DNA from 3 places in the Streptomyces sp. NPDC088785 genome. Region 2 is predicted to be linked to each of the others. Evidence: riboswitches for the same ligand, from Rfam matches in the RefSeq annotation. Region 2 holds a riboswitch; each other region holds the start of a gene.
What was found. Region 2 has a riboswitch for cobalamin ahead of ACIP5K_RS27855 ((2Fe-2S) ferredoxin domain-containing protein). Riboswitches for the same ligand answer to the same signal wherever they lie in the genome.
Positions count from the first base shown of each region.

Region 1 (5,310 bases), on a different contig from region 2:
CGGGCAGTGGGCCGTGGCGCTCGGCGAGGTCGGCCGACGCCTCGTACGCGGCGAGCATGATCCGTTCCTGGAGCCGGGTGGACAGCGCCCTGGCCTCGGCGGAGTCGAACGGCAGGCGCAGCTTGAAGAAGACGTCCTGCAACCCCATCGCGCCCAGGCCCACCGGACGCCAGCGGGCGTTGGAGCGGCCCGCCTGCTCGGTCGGGTAGAAGTTGATGTCGACGACGCGGTCGAGGAAGGTGACGGCCGTGCGGACGGTCTCGTCCAGCCGCTCCCAGTCGATGGCGCCGTCCGCCACGAACGCGCCCAGGTTCACGGACCCCAGGTTGCAGACGGCCGTCTCCCCGTCGTCCGTCACCTCCAGGATCTCGGTGCACAGGTTCGAGGAGTGCACGGTGTGGCCGGGCTCCGCCGTCTGGTTGGCGGTGCGGTTCGCCGCGTCCTTGAACGTCATCCAGCCGTTGCCGGTCTGCGCGAGGGTGCGCATCATGCGGCCGTACAGGTCGCGGGCGGGGATGGTCTTGCGCGCCTTCCCCTCGGCCTCGGCCCTGCGGTACGCGGCGTCGAACTCCTCGCCCCACAGGTCGACCAGCTCGGGCACGTCGGCCGGCGAGAACAGCGACCAGGGCTGGTCGGCGTCCACCCGGCGCATGAACTCGTCCGGGATCCAGTGCGCCAGGTTGAGGTTGTGGGTGCGGCGGGCGTCCTCACCGGTGTTGTCCCGCAGCTCCAGGAACTCCTCGATGTCGGAGTGCCAGGTCTCCAGGTAGACGGCGGCCGCGCCCTTGCGGCGCCCGCCCTGGTTCACCGCCGCCACCGACGCGTCGAGGGTCTTCAGGAACGGCACGATGCCGTTGGAATGGCCGTTCGTGCCGCGGATCAGGGAGCCGCGCGAGCGGATGCGGGAGTAGGAGAGGCCGATGCCGCCGGCGTGCTTGGAGAGCCGGGCCACCTGGTGGTAGCGGTCGTAGATCGAGTCCAGCTCGTCCAGCGGCGAGTCGAGGAGGTAGCAGCTCGACATCTGCGGGTGCCGGGTGCCGGAGTTGAAGAGCGTGGGGGAGGAGGGGAGGTAGTCGAGCCGGCTCATCAGGCCGTACAGCGCGGCGACCTCGTCGAGCGCGTGCGCCGAGTCGTCCTCGGCGAGCCCGGCCGCCACCCGCAGCATGAAGTGCTGGGGCGTCTCGATCACCTTGCGGGTGATCGGGTGGCGCAGCAGGTAGCGGCTGAAGACGGTGCGCAGCCCGAAGTAGCCGAAGCGGTCGTCGGCCGCGCGGTCCACCAGCGCGTCGAGCCGCGCGGCGTGCACGCGGACGAAGTCGGCGGTGCGGTCCGCGATCAGCCCCTCGCGGTGGCCGACGGCGATCGACCCGGTGAACGAGGTCACGCCCTGCGAGGCGGCCTCGGCGGCGATGGAGAGCGTGAGCAGCCGCGCGGCGAGCCGGGAGTAGACGGGGTCCTCGGAGATCAGCCCGGCCGCGCCCTCGGTGGCGAGTTCGCGCAGCTCGGCCTCGTCGGCCCGCGCGCTGCGGCCCCGCAGCGCGGCGGCGGCGACCCGGCCGGGGTCCGCGGCGGGCAGATCGGCGGTCAGCTCGGTCAGGGTGCGCAGCAGCGCGGTACCGGGGGCATCCGCCTCGGCCACGGCTGAGGCAGGATCAGCGGGCGCGATGGTCACGGTGGGGCTCTCCCTCGCTCGGCTCGGGGCCCGCGGGGAGACAGTGGCCCGGGCCCGCGCACGGCGGGGCCCGCGTCACCGGCCCATTCCACGAGGCCCGGACGTCGTCGACACCCGGGCCGGGTGGCACGGGTGTGCCGTCGGCAGGTCTTCGGACTCACGTACGCGCTTCGAGGCTTACGTTCACCGTTGCGGGACAGTTCCGGATTTGCACCGGATTCCCCTGCACTGACAGCGAGAGCGAGCATACATGTTGTGCCGGGTGTTCGCCGCACCCCCACATCTTGTGTCGGGGGTGTCGCTCAGGCCCCGCTGGGCTGCTTGAGCAGGGTGGCGACGAAGTCCTCGGTGAAGTTGCGGGGGCCGGTGCCGAGGGCGACCCGGCCGCGGCGCGCGGTGCGGGCCGCGACGAGCGGGGACTCCTGGTAGTAGGCGCGCGGGTAATCGGCGTCGTAGGGGATGAAGACGGTCTTGCCGCGGGTGAGTTCCGACCCGCACTCGACCACGACGGTGCCTTCGGCGGCGGTCACGAACGACTCGTCGGCGCACACGCCCACGGCCAGCGGGTCGTGCAGCGGGGAGCCGCCGGTCTCGCGGTAGGCGCCGAGATAGAAGTCCATCAGGCGGGTGGTGAGTCCCAGGTCGTCGCCGGCCGCCCGGAGCGTGTCCAGGTCGTCGGTGGTGAACCGCCAGCCGTGCGTCGCGTCGAGGCCGACCATCGTGTACGGGATGCCGGAGGAGACGACGAGGTCCACGGCGTCCGGGTCGGCCCAGGCGTTGAACTCGGCGACCGGGGTGATGTTGCCGGGCACGTCGGCCGCGCCGCCCATGAAGACGAGCTTCTTCACGCGCCGCGCGAAGCCGGGGTCCTCGGTCAGCGCGAGGGCCACATTGGTGAGCGGTCCCGTCGCGCACACGGTCAGCTCGCCCTCGTACGCGCGCGAGAGCCGCAGCAGCGCCTGCGCGGAGGACTCGGTCTGCTCGGGCGCGGTGGAGTCGGGCAGGGTCTCGGTGCCGAGCCCGGACGCGCCGTGGAACTCGCCGGCCGCCGAGTAGGGCAGCCGGGTCAGCGGGCGGCCCGCGCCGCGGTGCACGCCGACGTCGCCGTCGATGCCGAAGACGCGGGCGAGGGCGCGGCCGTTGCGGAAGGTCTGCTCGGCGGGGACGTTGCCGCCGACCGTCGTGTACGCCTTGAGGTCCCACAGGCCGGTGCCGAGCAGGTATTGCAGCGCGACGGCGTCGTCGATGCCGGGATCGCTGTCGAGAACGATGGGGGCGGGCACGTTTCCTCCAGGGCGGGTGGTGCGGGGGCTGTACCGGGTCACCGTAACGGGACGAGCCCCTCCGCTCGGGAGGGGCTCGTCAGGTGGACGCGGTGCGGGCCCTAGTGGCCGGTGCCCACGGCCGGCAGCTCGGTCCGGACGCCCCGGTCGCCCGCGTCGGCGGTGTAGTCCGCCGGGGCGGTCTCGTCGACGCCGTCGGGTGCCTTCAGCGCGCGCAGGACGAAGGTGAGGACGACGGTCACGAGGACGTTCAGGACGATCGCCGTCATGCCGATGTAGCCGATCTGGCCGATCCCGGGGATCTCCGCCGACGACCCGCCGAAGTGCTTCTGCGCCGGCGACTCGACGTTCCACGCGGCGACCGTGCCGTAGACCATGCCGACGGCCCAGCCGGCGAGCAGCGCCCAGCGGTGGAACCAGCGGGTGAACAGGCCGCCGACGAGCGCCGGGAAGGTCTGGAGGATCCAGATGCCGCCCAGCAGCTGGAAGTTGATCGCGACGGTCTTGTCCATCGTCAGGACGAAGGCCAGCGCGCCCACCTTCACCAGCAGCGACACCAGCTTGGAGACCTTGGTCTCCTGCTGCGGGGTCGCGTCCGGCCTGATGAAGTCCTTGTAGATGTTGCGCGTGAACAGGTTCGCCGCGGCGATCGACATGATGGCCGCCGGGACCAGCGCGCCGATGCCGATGGCGGCGAAGGCGACGCCCGCGAACCAGTCGGGGAACATGTCCTCGAAGAGCTGCGGAATCGCCAACTGGCCGTTCTGCACCTGGATCCCGGCCGCGATCGCCATGAATCCGAGCAGCGCGAGCAGGCCCAGCATGAGCGAGTACAGCGGCAGGATCGTGGTGTTGCGGCGGATGACCTCGCGGCTCTTGGACGACAGGGTCGCCGTGATCGAGTGCGGGTACATGAACAGCGCGAGGGCCGAGCCGAGCGCGAGCGTCGCGTACGTCCAGGTGCCGGCCGAGCCGGGGGCGAGCGCCCCGACGGGTTTGTCCGTCGCGGGGTTGATCTTCGAGAACTTCTCGCCGGCCGCCGCGAAGATGTCGTCGAAGCCGCCCAGCTTGATGGGGATGTAGATGATGGCGACCGCGATGACGATGTAGATCAGCGTGTCCTTGACGAACGCGATCAGCGCCGGGGCGCGCAGGCCCGAGGAGTACGTGTACGCGGCGAGCACGCCGAACGCGATCAGCAGCGGCAGGTCCTTGACGAACCAGTTGGTGTCCTCGCCGCCGCCGACGCCCATGACGTCCAGCACGGCCTGGATGCCGACCAGTTGGAGCGCGATGTACGGCATCGTGGCGAGGATGCCGGTGACGGCGACCGCGAGGGACAGGCCCTTGGAGCCGAACCGCCCGCGCACGAAGTCCGAGGTCGTCACGTACCCGTGCTTGTGCGAGACCGACCACAGGCGCGGCAGGAACGTGAAGATCAGCGGGTATACGAGGATCGTGTAGGGCACCGCGAAGAAGCCGGAGGCGCCGGCCGCGTAGATCGCCGCCGGGACGGCGACGAAGGTGTACGCGGTGTAGAGGTCGCCGCCGAGCAGGAACCAGGTGATCCAGGTGCCGAACGACCGGCCGCCCAGGCCCCATTCGTCGAGCGAGTCGTTCTCCGAGCGGCGCCAGCGCGCGGCGAGGAAGCCCATGACCGTGACGGCCAGGAAGAAGATGATGAAGACGGTGAGCGCGACACCGTTGACCCCGTTGTTCACGCCTTGCCCCCCGCGGACCGGTCGGAGTGACGGGCGCGCTGGTCGCGCTGCCACAGCTTGTACGCGGTCATGGTGAGCGCGGTCGAGATCAGCACCCAGAGCATCTGGTACCAGTAGAAGAACGGGATCCCGATGAACGTCGGGTCGATCTTGGCGTAGGAGCTGACCCACAGCATCGCCACGAACGGTGCGATCAGACACAGTGCAATGACGACGCGGACCGGTGTGACCACCGGTCCGTTCACTTCAGGCGCATCGGACATGACGCGGCTCCGTCCCCTCGCTGGTTCCACTTATCTCATGCTTAACGTGCGGGAAATCTAGGCGAGAGACCTGCTCCACGGAACCCCCGTCCGCATAACGGACGTGGTCCGCGGTGACGGGAGGACCGTAGAGCAGAAAGCCGGACCCGCGCTACGGCGCGGATCCGGCTTCTGGATGCGTGGGTCGGGGTGCGGTCAGTCCATCGGGCGCTGGAGGCGCGCCACGAACTTGTAGCGGTCGCCGCGGTACACCGAGCGCACCCACTCCACCGGCTGGCCCGAGCCGTCGATCGAGTGCCGGGAGAGCATCAGCATCGGCAGCCCGACGTCCGTGCCGAGCAGGCCCGCCTCGCGCGGGGTGGCCAGCGAGG
Region 1 covers NZ_JBIVKH010000001.1:171,485-176,794, reverse strand. The annotation lists gene ACIP5K_RS00800 (ribonucleoside-diphosphate reductase subunit alpha) at 1-1,672, opposite strand, end outside; cobalamin riboswitch at 1,797-1,920, opposite strand; gene ACIP5K_RS00795 (nucleoside hydrolase) at 1,975-2,955, opposite strand; gene mctP (monocarboxylate uptake permease MctP) at 3,057-4,676, opposite strand; gene ACIP5K_RS00785 (DUF3311 domain-containing protein) at 4,673-4,939, opposite strand; gene ACIP5K_RS00780 (GntR family transcriptional regulator) at 5,135-5,310, opposite strand, start outside.
Region 1: another riboswitch for cobalamin. It lies ahead of ACIP5K_RS00800 (ribonucleoside-diphosphate reductase subunit alpha); the one in region 2 lies ahead of ACIP5K_RS27855 ((2Fe-2S) ferredoxin domain-containing protein).

Region 2 (5,310 bases):
CCGACGGGCCGCACGAGCGGGACGCGCGGTCGGCGGCGCGCGAACTGTCGGGCGCGCTGCGGCTGATGCACGGCAAGGACGCGTTCTGGACGCCTCCGGTGCTGTGGTGCAGCGCCCGGGAGCGGACCGGGCTCGACGAGGTGTGGGAGCGCGTCGAGCGGCACCGCTCGCTCCTCGACTCGACGGGCCGGCTGGCGGAGCGGCGGCGTACGCAACAGGTCGACTGGACCTGGACGATGGTGCGCGACGAGCTGCTCGGGCGGCTGCACGCCGATCCGGCGGTGCGCGCGGTCACGCCCGGTCTGGAGCGTCAGGTCCGGGACGGCGAGCTCACGGCGACGCTGGCCGCCGAGCGGATCCTCGACACGTTCGGGCAGCGGGACGCGCACTGACGCGTCCCGGTCGCCGGGTCACCCGGTCAGGCAGCAGTCTCCGCACGTGCCGCCGCCGGGGGCGCGGTAGAGGAGGCAGCAGCTGTTGCGGCGGAACGCCGGCCCGGGGCCGGTGATCCGGCCGGTACCGCGCAGTCGGCCGGTCCGCAGCAGGTCGCGGGTCAGCCGGCCGAGCGGGGCGCGCAGGGCGGGCAGCGTCCGCTGGAGCTGGGCCGCCGAACCGACCAGCGCGGACGCGGAGTTGCCGGCCAGCAGGCCCGGCGCGATCTTCACGGTGAGGCCGTCCTCGACGTTCCGCAGCGCGCCGTCCACCTCCGCGTGGACGGCGTCGGCCGGCGCCGGCAGCCGTGCCGTGAGCCGTCCCCGCGCGCCGTTCAGGCGTACGGCCGTGCCGTCCCCCGCCCATTCCGCGGCGTCCATCGCGGGCAGGATCCCGTGCACGAGCACGCAGGCGAGGACCGGCGACCACAGCCGTGCGGCGAGTCCCAGGTGGGCGACGGAGACGCCGACGCGGGGCTCGGCCGTCCCGAAACGGTCGTTGACGGCCCGGGCCCGGGCGGCGAACCCTTCGCGCAGTCCGCGGCCGTCGGCGGGCGCCCCCTGCCGGGGTGTGCCGGGCGCGGCCGTGTCGAGGGCGAAGAACCCGCCGAGCCGCGCCAGGTCGCGCAGCGCCTCGGCGACCTGTTCCGGCCGGGCCTCGCCCGCCGGGTGCGCGGTGGCGTTCACGAGCCGGCCGGGGCGCGGCGCGGCGGCTTGATGAGGTAGAGGTCGAGGATGTCGGGGCGGGCGGCGACACCGGGGCCGCCGGCCCGTACCCAGTCCGCTATGTCCTCGGTGGCGTCGGGGTCGTTGACCAGGCCGAGCCAGACCGGGCGGGCACCTGCCGCCCGGCCGGCCGTCGAGGGCTGGACGACGATGACGTTGGCCTGTTCGCAGACGTCCAGGCACTCACTGATCCGCACCGGGGCGATCTGGCGCAGCCGCGCGGTCTGGGCCGCGTGGTCGCCGTCGACCTTGACGGTGCCGCAGCAGCAGTCGCGGCAGACCACCACCCGGCACGGGACGGCCCGGGCTCCCGTCGCCGTGGTCGTGTCGGTGCCGTCGGCGGGCCGCTCGGGCATGCCGTGTCCTTCCTCTCGCCGGGGAGGTCCGCCCCGGGGTGCTTCGAGGAGGCGACAGCGTGAGTCTCCTGGCTCTCGGGTCCGCGCTCGTCCCGGCCTTCCCACCCCGCGCGGGGCAGTGGCTCGTCGGGATCCGCTCGCCGATCACAGTGGCGGTACCGCACCGGAATCGCACCGGTTTCCTCGGGCGGCTGTCGCCCATGTCAGGGGCCATCATGCCATTCGGCGCGCCGCTGTCCACGGGGCGTCGGGGGCCGGTGCCGGGCTCCGGCGACGGCCGACGCGGCCGTGCGGTCGCGGGTACCGGGTCGCGGGTCGCGGGTCGCGGGTCGCGGGTCGCGGGTCGCGGGTCGCGGCGAACGACACGGCCGGACGGTCGCGGGTCCAGGTGACCGGAGCGTCGTGGACGCGGAGGACCGGAGGCCCGCACCGGCGGGCCCGCGGGCCTCCCGGTCCTCTTGCGTGGGGTCAGTCGGTTCGCGTGGGGTCAGTCGATGCAGAACTCGTTGCCCTCGATGTCCTGCATCGGGATGCAGGACTCGTTCTCCTCGTCGGCGTACAGGGTGGTCACGTGGGTCGCGCCGAGGGCGACGAGGCGGGCGCACTCGGCCTCCAGGACGGCGAGGCGTTCGGCGCCCTTGAGACCGGTGGCGGTGCGTACGTCGAGGTGCACGCGGTTCTTGACGACACGGCCCTCGGGAACGCGCTGGAAGTACAGGCGCGGGCCCGCGCCCGAGGGGTCGACGCAGGCGGACCACGTGTCGCGCTCCTCGGGCGGCTGCGCGGCCCGGTACTCGTCCCAGGTGCCGAACTCCTCCGGCGGCGTGGGCATGACGTACCCCAGCACCTCGCACCAGAACCGGGCGACACGCTCGGGTTCCGCGCAGTCGAAGGTCACTTGGAACTGCTTGATCGTTGACATCGGCGCACCATACCAACGTCGTCCGCCCGCCCACCTCCCTATTTCCGGAAGGCCCGGCGCGCGGCCGGTGTCACAGTCCGGCGAGGGTCGCCCTGAGCTGTCCGGGCGTCAGGGCGGCGGCCGGGAGCGGAGGTTGCGCGGCGGCGGGACGCAGCCCGGCCAGGAGGAGGGCGAGGGGACGGCGCCAGGCGTCGGGCGCGGCCGCGGCGGTGAGCGCGGGGACGGCCCGCCCCAGCGCGGCGAGGCCGAACAGCACGTCCTCCACGACGACATCGGCGCGGACGGAGCCCTGCGCCTGTCCGCGCCGCAGGAGTTCGTCCACGGTCCGGTGGTTGTGCGCGTGGACGGCGTCCAGCGCCGTGACGCCCTCCAGGCTCGTGGTCATCAGGTCGTTCGTGCCCCGGTCCGTGGCGAGCACCGTGAACACGACCTCCAGGTAGCCGGTCAGGCCGGCCCACGCGTCGGCGGCCGCGCGCGCTTCCTCGCCGGCGGTCATCGTGCCGCCCAACTGATCGCGGAAGACGGCGTCGACGAGGTCGGCGCGGGCCGGGAAGTGCCGGTACAGGGTCGCGTTGCCCACGTTGGCCCGGCGGGCGACGACGTCGAGGGGGGCCGCGAGGCCCTGCTCCCGGAACAGCTCGCGCGCGGCCTCGACGATCAGCTCCCGGTTGCGTCGCGCGTCGCGTCGCCGGTGTGCCGTCGTGCCGGATGCGGCGCCGGCCATGTGGTCCTCCTTCACGCGTCTCCCCGGGACATCCGGGGAGTGGTCCCCGGTGGAGATGCTATCGTCCATCAAAACGGGGAGCACTCCCCGTTTGGCGCGGGGTGAGGAGCGGGTCATGGGGGATGCGGGCAGGGCACTCGTCCTGGGCGGTGGCGGGCCGGTCGGCGGGGCGTGGCTGGTCGGCGTCCTGGCCGGTCTCGCGGAGTCCGGGTGCGATCCGGCCGACGCCGACCTGACGGCGGGCGCGTCGGCCGGGGCCGTCTTCGCCGCCCGGCTGCTGTCGGGGCAGTCCCCGCAGGAGCTGTACGAGCGTCAGCTGGCCGGCGCGGACCGCGTCGACCTGGGGGTCACGGTCGTCCAGACGCTCCGGTTCCTCCGGGCGGCCCTCGGGTCGCGGGACCCCGACCGCTCCGCGCGCCGCCTCGGCCGGGCCGCGCTCGCCGCCCGGACCGTCCCGGAGCACGTGGTGCTCGACACGGTGCGCACGCTGCTGGACGGCGTGCGGGACTGGCCCGACCGTCCGCTGCGGCTCGCGGCCGTGGACGCCGCGACGGGCGCCACCGGCGCCTTCGACCGGCACACGGGCGCGACGGTCGTCGAAGCGGTCGCCGCCAGTTGCGCCGTTCCCCTGGTGTGGCCACCGATCACGCTGTCGGGCCGGCGGTGGATGGACGGCGGCAGCCGGTCGACGGCTCCGCTGGAGCTGGCCCGCGGCCACCGGCGCGTCCTGGCCGTGGTCCCCCTCCCCTCCGCCGTCGGGCCGCACCCGCACGCCGGGCGCCAGGCCGCCGCGCTGACGGCGGAGGGGAGCCACGTCACGCTCGTCACGCCCGACGCGGCGGCGCGCCGCGCCATGGGGCGGAACATGACCGCGGACCACCGCAGGCCCGGCGCCGCGCGTGCCGGCCGCGCGCAGGCGCGGGCGCTGGCCGCGTTCGGCGCGATCGACGACCTCCTGCCCGCCTGAGCCCTCCCCCGGACGCCTCCCGGCGACGGCCGGCGCCACCACCGCGACACCACCGGACCACCACCGCACCACTACCACCACCGCGACACACCGCACGCGAACGAAGCGAGGGACGACTCCATGCCATCGACATCTCCACGGGACGACGCGGCCGCTCCCGGCCACGATCCCGCGCACGCCCCCTTCCCGGAGTACGCGGCGCTACGGGCGCGCGGACCGGTCCATCGGGTGGTCGTCCCCGGGAGCGGTCCGAGCTGGCTCGTGGTGAGCCGGGACGCGGCACGCCGGGCGCTGGCCGATCCCCGGCTGAGCAACGACATCCGCCACTCGGCGACCTGGACGGACGACGGCGGGCACGCCCTCGGGCGGAACATGCTCCAGAGCGACGCGCCGCACCACACGCGGCTGCGCAAGCTCGTCGCCGGGCACTTCACGGCCGGGCGGATCCGCTCGCTGCGGCCGCGGATCGAGGCCCTCGCGGACGGCCTGCTCCGCGACCTGCCCGACGAGGGTGTCGTCGACGCGGTCGAGCGGTACGCGCTGCCTCTGCCGGTCGCGGTGATCTGCGAGCTGCTCGGCGTGCCGCAGGACGCGCGGGACGCCTTCCACGCCTGGTCGCGCGAGCTGGTGCTGCCCACGTCCGAGGAGGCGGCGGCAGCGGCCGGAGCGCACCTGACCGGGCTCATCGGCGAGCTGGTCGACCGGAAGACCGCCGCTCCCGACGGCACCCTGCTCAGCGAGCTGGCCGCCGCCGGACGGGACGGCGTCCTCTCGGCCGACGAACTCCTCGGCATGGTCTTCCTGCTGCTCGTCGCCGGGCACGAGACGACCGTCAATCTGATCTCGGCGGCGCTGTTCAGCCTCCTCGCCGAGCCCGGCCTGGCGGCGCGGGTGCGCGCGGATCCGTCGCTGACGGCCGCCGTGGTCGAGGAGTCGCTGCGCTTCCACGCGCCGGTGCACTCCAGCGCCTTCCGGTTCGCGGCGGAGCCGCTGGAGCTGGCGGGGGCGTCGATCGCGGCGGGCGACGCGGTGCTGGTCGGTCTCGCGGCCGCTTCCCGGGATCCCGGGCACTACGCGGACGCCGACCGTTTCGACCTGCGGCGCTCCGGTCCCGCGCATCTCGCGTTCGGGCACGGCCCGCATCACTGTCTGGGTGCGCCCCTGGCCCGGGTGGAGGCGGAGGT
Region 2 covers NZ_JBIVKH010000012.1:196,723-202,032, reverse strand. The annotation lists gene meaB (methylmalonyl Co-A mutase-associated GTPase MeaB) at 1-392, shown strand, start outside; gene ACIP5K_RS27860 ((2Fe-2S)-binding protein) at 411-1,118, opposite strand; gene ACIP5K_RS27855 ((2Fe-2S) ferredoxin domain-containing protein) at 1,115-1,513, opposite strand; cobalamin riboswitch at 1,575-1,698, opposite strand; gene ACIP5K_RS27850 (VOC family protein) at 2,001-2,435, opposite strand; gene ACIP5K_RS27845 (TetR/AcrR family transcriptional regulator) at 2,506-3,159, opposite strand; gene ACIP5K_RS27840 (patatin-like phospholipase family protein) at 3,275-4,126, shown strand; gene ACIP5K_RS27835 (cytochrome P450) at 4,247-5,310, shown strand, end outside.

Region 3 (5,310 bases), on a different contig from region 2:
CGGAGGAGGTCGGGGAGCCCCCGGCGGGCGCCGGTCCCCGCGGCGTGGCGAACCTAGCACCCGGCCCGTACCGGCCCCCGCCCGCCACGGACCTCCCCGCCACGCCCGACCTGCCCCCACTCAGGGGCCCGCACGGAGACGGCCGCCGGGTACTGCGAGACTGTCGTCATGGGCACGCAGAACACGGGCACGCAGCACGCGCACACGCAGGACGACGCGCACACAGCGGACACGCCGCACACGTCGGACACACTGGAGACGCCGGACGCGTCGGACACACGGCAGCGCACCATCCTCGTCATCGGGATCGGCGCCGGCGACCCCGACCACCTGACCCTCCAGGCCGTGAAGGCCATCCGGCGCGCCGACGTCTTCTTCGTCGTCGGCAAGGGGGCCGACAAGTCCGCGCTCACGGACCTGCGCCACCAGATGCTGGAGGAGCACGCCGAGGCCCCGTACCGCGTGGTGGAGGTCGAGGACCCGAGCCGCAACCGCCGTCCCATGGACCGCTCCGCCTACACGTCCACCATCGAGGACTGGCGCGCCCGGCGCGGCGACCTCTTCGAGCGGCTGATGCTGGACGAGCTGGAGCCCGGCGGGACCGGAGCGTTCCTCGTGTGGGGCGACCCGTCGCTCTACGACAGCACCCTCGGCATCCTCGCCGACATCGGGACCCGCGGCCGGGTCGACGCGGCCGTCGAGGTGATCCCCGGCATCACCAGCGTGTCCACGCTCGCCGCGCGCCACCGCATCCCCCTCAACCAGGTCGGCCGCCCCGTGCACATCACCCCGGCCCGCCGGCTGCCCGAGGTCGACCGGCACGACGACGGGGACGTCGTCGTCATGCTCGACGGCGGCGAGTCGTTCACCCGGGTCGAGGGCGCGGGCCGGTGGATCTACTGGGGCGCCTACCTGGGTACCCCGGACGAACTGCTGATCGCCGGGCCCCTGGACGAGGTCCGCGACCGCATCCGGCAGGTGCGCTCCGAGGCCCGCGCGCGGCACGGCTGGATCATGGACACCTACCTGCTGCGGAACCCGGACGGGCCGGGCGAGCGGCCCGCGCCCGCCACGGACTGACCACCCCTCCACGGACTGACCACCCCGCGGTGGTCAGTCCACCGCCTGGCCGCACTTGGCCCGCAGCTCCGCGATGGCGTTCTCGAAGTCGCTGAGGGACTCGAAGGCGCGGTAGACGGAGGCGAACCGCATGTAGGCCACCGGGTCCAGCTCGCTGAGCGGCTCCAGAACGGCGAGCCCCACGTCATGGGTGCTCAATTGGGCGCTCCCCGCGGCCCGCAGGTTCTCCTCCACCTGCTGGCCGAGCCGGTCGAGCATGTCCTCCGTGATGGGACGCCCCTGGCACGCCTTGCGGACACTGCTGACGATCTTGGTGCGGCTGAACGGCTCGGTCACACCGCTGCGCTTGACCACGAGCAGGGAGTACGTCTCCAGCGTGGTGAAACGGCGCTGGCAGTGCGCGCACTGCCGGCGGCGGCGGATCGATGTGCCGTCATCGGTCGACCGGCTGTCGATGACACGGCTGTCGGGGAGCCTGCAGAAGGGGCAGTACACCGTTCATGTCCTCTCGGATTGCCTCGGACCGTGGGGTGCGTGTCCGGTGTCCGGCCGATCGTGGAGCGACGCTCATGGTAACGCAACTGACCTGCAGTTTTTCTCGAACTCGGCCGATTCTGCCCGCATTCGGCACGCGCGCGGCCGGCCGGGCGGGACCCGGGATGTCCGCTCCGACCTGCGCGTCGTCACCGGGCCGGGACACCGTTCGGGTCCCGGCCCGGTGACACCGGATCAGGCCGGACCGAGCTCCCCGCGCACGGTCCGCGCGGCCGACACCAGGTTCTCCAGGGACGAGCGGGTCTCCGGCCAGCCGCGGGTCTTCAGGCCGCAGTCCGGATTGACCCACAGCCGCTCGGCCGGAATCGCCTCAAGTCCCTTGCGCAGCAGGGCCGCCGCCTCCCGCGCGCTCGGCACGCGCGGCGAGTGGATGTCGTACACCCCGGGACCGGCCTCGCGCGGGTAGCCGTGCGCGGCGAGTTCCGCGGCGACCTGCATGTGCGAGCGCGCCGCCTCCAGGCTGATCACGTCGGCGTCGAGGTCGTCGATCGCCTGCACGATGTCGCCGAACTCGGCGTAGCACATGTGCGTGTGGATCTGGGTGTCCGGCCGCACGCCCGCGGTGGTCAGCCGGAACGCCTCCGTCGCCCAGTCCAGGTAGGCGGCGCGGCCGGCGGCCCGCAGCGGCAGCGTCTCGCGCAGCGCGGGCTCGTCGACCTGGATGACCGGGGTGCCGCTCGCCTCCAGGTCGTGGACCTCGTCGCGCAGCGCGAGCGCGACCTGGCGCGCGGTGTCGCCGAGCGGCTGGTCGTCGCGGACGAAGGACCAGGCGAGCATGGTCACCGGCCCGGTCAGCATGCCCTTGACGGGGCGCTCGGACAGCGACTGCGCGTACGACGTCCAGCGCACCGTCATCGGCTCGGGACGGGAGATGTCACCGGCCAGGACCGGCGGCCGGACGTAACGGGTGCCGTAGGACTGCACCCAGCCGTGCCGCGTCGCCAGAAAGCCGGTGAGCCGCTCCGCGAAGTACTGCACCATGTCGTTCCGTTCGGGCTCACCGTGCACCAGGACGTCGATGCCGGTCTTCTCCTGGAAGGCGACGACCTCGCGGATCTCGTCCCTGACGCGCTCCTCGTAGCCCGCGGTGTCGATCCGTCCCGCACGCACATCGGCGCGCGCCGTGCGCAGTTCGGCGGTCTGCGGGAACGAGCCGATGGTGGTCGTCGGCAGCAGCGGCAGCTTCAGCCGGGCGCGCTGGGCCGCCGCCCGCTCGGGGTACGGCAGCGAGCGCCGGGTGTCCGCGCCGGTGACCGCGGCGGCGCGGGCCCGCACCGCGGGGTCACGGGTGAGGGGCGAGGTGGCACGGGAGGAGAGCGCCGCACGGTTCACCGCCAGCTCCGCGGCGATCGCGTCCGTGCCGCGGGCGATCCCCCTGGCGAGCGTGGCGACCTCCGCCGTCTTCTGGCGGGCGAAGGCGAGCCAGCGCAGGATCTGCGGGTCGATCTCCCGCTCCAGGGCGGTGTCCAGCGGCACGTGCAGCAGCGAGCAGGACGCGGCGACGTCCACCCGGTCGGCGAGCCCCAGCAGGGTGCCGAGCGTGGCGAGGGACTTCTCCAGGTCGTTGACCCAGATGTTGCGGCCGTCGACCACGCCGGCGACCAGCCGCTTGCCCGGCAGCCCGCCGACGGCGGCGAGCGCGTCCAGTTGGCCCGCCGCGGCGCCGGTGAAGTCGAGGGCGAGACCCTCGACGGGCGCCTTCGCCAGCACCGGCAGGGCGTCGCCGAGCCGGTCGAAGTAGGAGGCCACCAGCAGCCGGGGCCGGTCGCTCGCCCCACCCAGCTCGCGGTAGGCCCGTTCCGCGGCGTTCAGTTCGGCCGGCGTGCGGTCCTGCACCAGCGCGGGCTCGTCGAGCTGCACCCAGTCCGCCCCGGCGGCCCGCAGGTCGGCGAGGACCTCGGCGTACACCGGCAGCAGCCGGTCCAGCAGGGTCAGCGGGTCGAACCCGGCGGCGACGCCCGGAGCGGGCTTCGCCAGCAGGAGGTACGTGACGGGGCCGACCAGGACCGGACGGGCGGCGCGGCCCTCGGCGGACGCCTCCCGGAACTCGGCGACCTGCCGGGCGGAGTCGGCGCCGAACACCGTGTCCGGTCCCAACTCGGGCACCAGGTAGTGGTAGTTCGTGTCGAACCACTTGGTCATCTCCAGCGGCGCCACGTCCTGGGTGCCGCGCGCCATCGCGAAGTAGCCGTCCAGGGCGTCGGCCTCGACGGCGGCCCGGTGGCGCTCGGGGATCGCGCCGACCATCACCGTGGTGTCCAGGACGTGGTCGTAGTACGAGAAGTCGCCGGTGGGGATCTCGTCGATGCCGGCGGCCGCCAGCTCCGCGCGGCGGGCGCGGCGCAGCCCGGCGGCGGTGTCCCGCAGGGCGTCGGCGGTGACCCGGCCCTTCCAGTACCCCTCGACGGCCTTCTTCAGTTCACGGTCGCTCCCCTGACGGGGGTAGCCGTACACGGTGGCCCGTGCTGCCGCGGCTGCGGTCCTCGTGGTCACGGAGTTCTCCTTCGAGAGACGTATCCCTGGGATCCCGAGGACCCGAACGCGTGAAGGAGCGACAGAAACGGCGGGGCTCCCCGCGCTGTGCCGCGCGGCCGTCCGCCGGATATGCACGCCGACCCGCCCACGAGGTCACCGGGATGTCCGCGCACGCGTCGTACGCGCACGGGCAGTTGGCAGGTCTTCGGACTCGCGGGCGCGTTCTCCGTACGGTTCGTCCGGACGGAGGACATCTACTGGCCGTCGCTTCCCAGGTCCCGTTCCTCGGGCCCAGTGCGTATGACGGCGGTCGTTCCCACTCACCGCTGCGGGGCAGTCCCGGATTCCCACCGGGTTCCCTCTTGCGACGCATCCCGCCTGGCGGACGGGGCGAACCAGCTGCGGGGCCCACCCTACGGGCCCGCCGTCCGCGATGGCCAGACTGGGGCCCCGGCGCCCGCCGCGCTCCCGGCGAAGAAATCTCTCCGAGCGCGGCAACCCGCGGCGGGCTCGCGCGTCGTGTGGAGGTGAAGGGCGCCCTCCGGCGCCCCGTCCCGACCCTCCCGACCCTCCCGACTCGTCCCCGTCCCCCCGACGGCCCCGACCGTCTGCCCGTCCCGACATGTGGAGTACGACCGTGAACCACCTCGTCCCCGTCCGCAGCGCCCTGATCGCCACCGGCCTGCTGGCCGCCCTGGCCACGACGCCCGCCGCCCACGCCGCCCCGGCCCACGCGTCGGCCGCCCCCACGGCCGCTGCCACGGCCGCCGCCACCGCCACGCCGAGCCCCGTGCCCTCCGCCCCCGGCACCGCCGCTCCGACCCCGGCCGCCAGCGAGCCGCCGTCCGACGCGCCCTCGGCCGCGCCGGCCGCCCCGGGGAAGGCGGGGAGCGAAGCCCCCTCGGCGGCGCCCGGCGGCACCGCGGCGCCCGCGCCCGCCCCCTCCCAGGACGAGCTGGCCCACACCGGCGCCTCGCGGACCGGCACCACCGCCCTGGGCGCCGGGGCCGCCGTCCTCGTCGCCGGCGGGGCGGGTGCCCTCTTCGCCGCACGCCGCCGCTCGCACCGCTGACACCCGCCCCGAGGAACCCCCGTGCACAGCCCCGCAGCCATCGAACCCGCCCACCGGCCCCGGCCGTTCACGCTCCCGCACGGCCGGGGCCGCCCCGGGTGGCGGGAGGTGCTGCGCGGGCTGCTGCG
Region 3 covers NZ_JBIVKH010000004.1:276,667-281,976, forward strand. The annotation lists gene cobF (precorrin-6A synthase (deacetylating)) at 169-1,080, shown strand; gene nrdR (transcriptional regulator NrdR) at 1,114-1,575, opposite strand; gene metE (5-methyltetrahydropteroyltriglutamate--homocysteine S-methyltransferase) at 1,810-4,128, opposite strand; cobalamin riboswitch at 4,289-4,525, opposite strand; gene ACIP5K_RS15265 (sortase-dependent protein) at 4,748-5,182, shown strand; gene ACIP5K_RS15270 (RNA polymerase sigma factor) at 5,204-5,310, shown strand, end outside.
Region 3: another riboswitch for cobalamin. It lies ahead of metE (5-methyltetrahydropteroyltriglutamate--homocysteine S-methyltransferase); the one in region 2 lies ahead of ACIP5K_RS27855 ((2Fe-2S) ferredoxin domain-containing protein).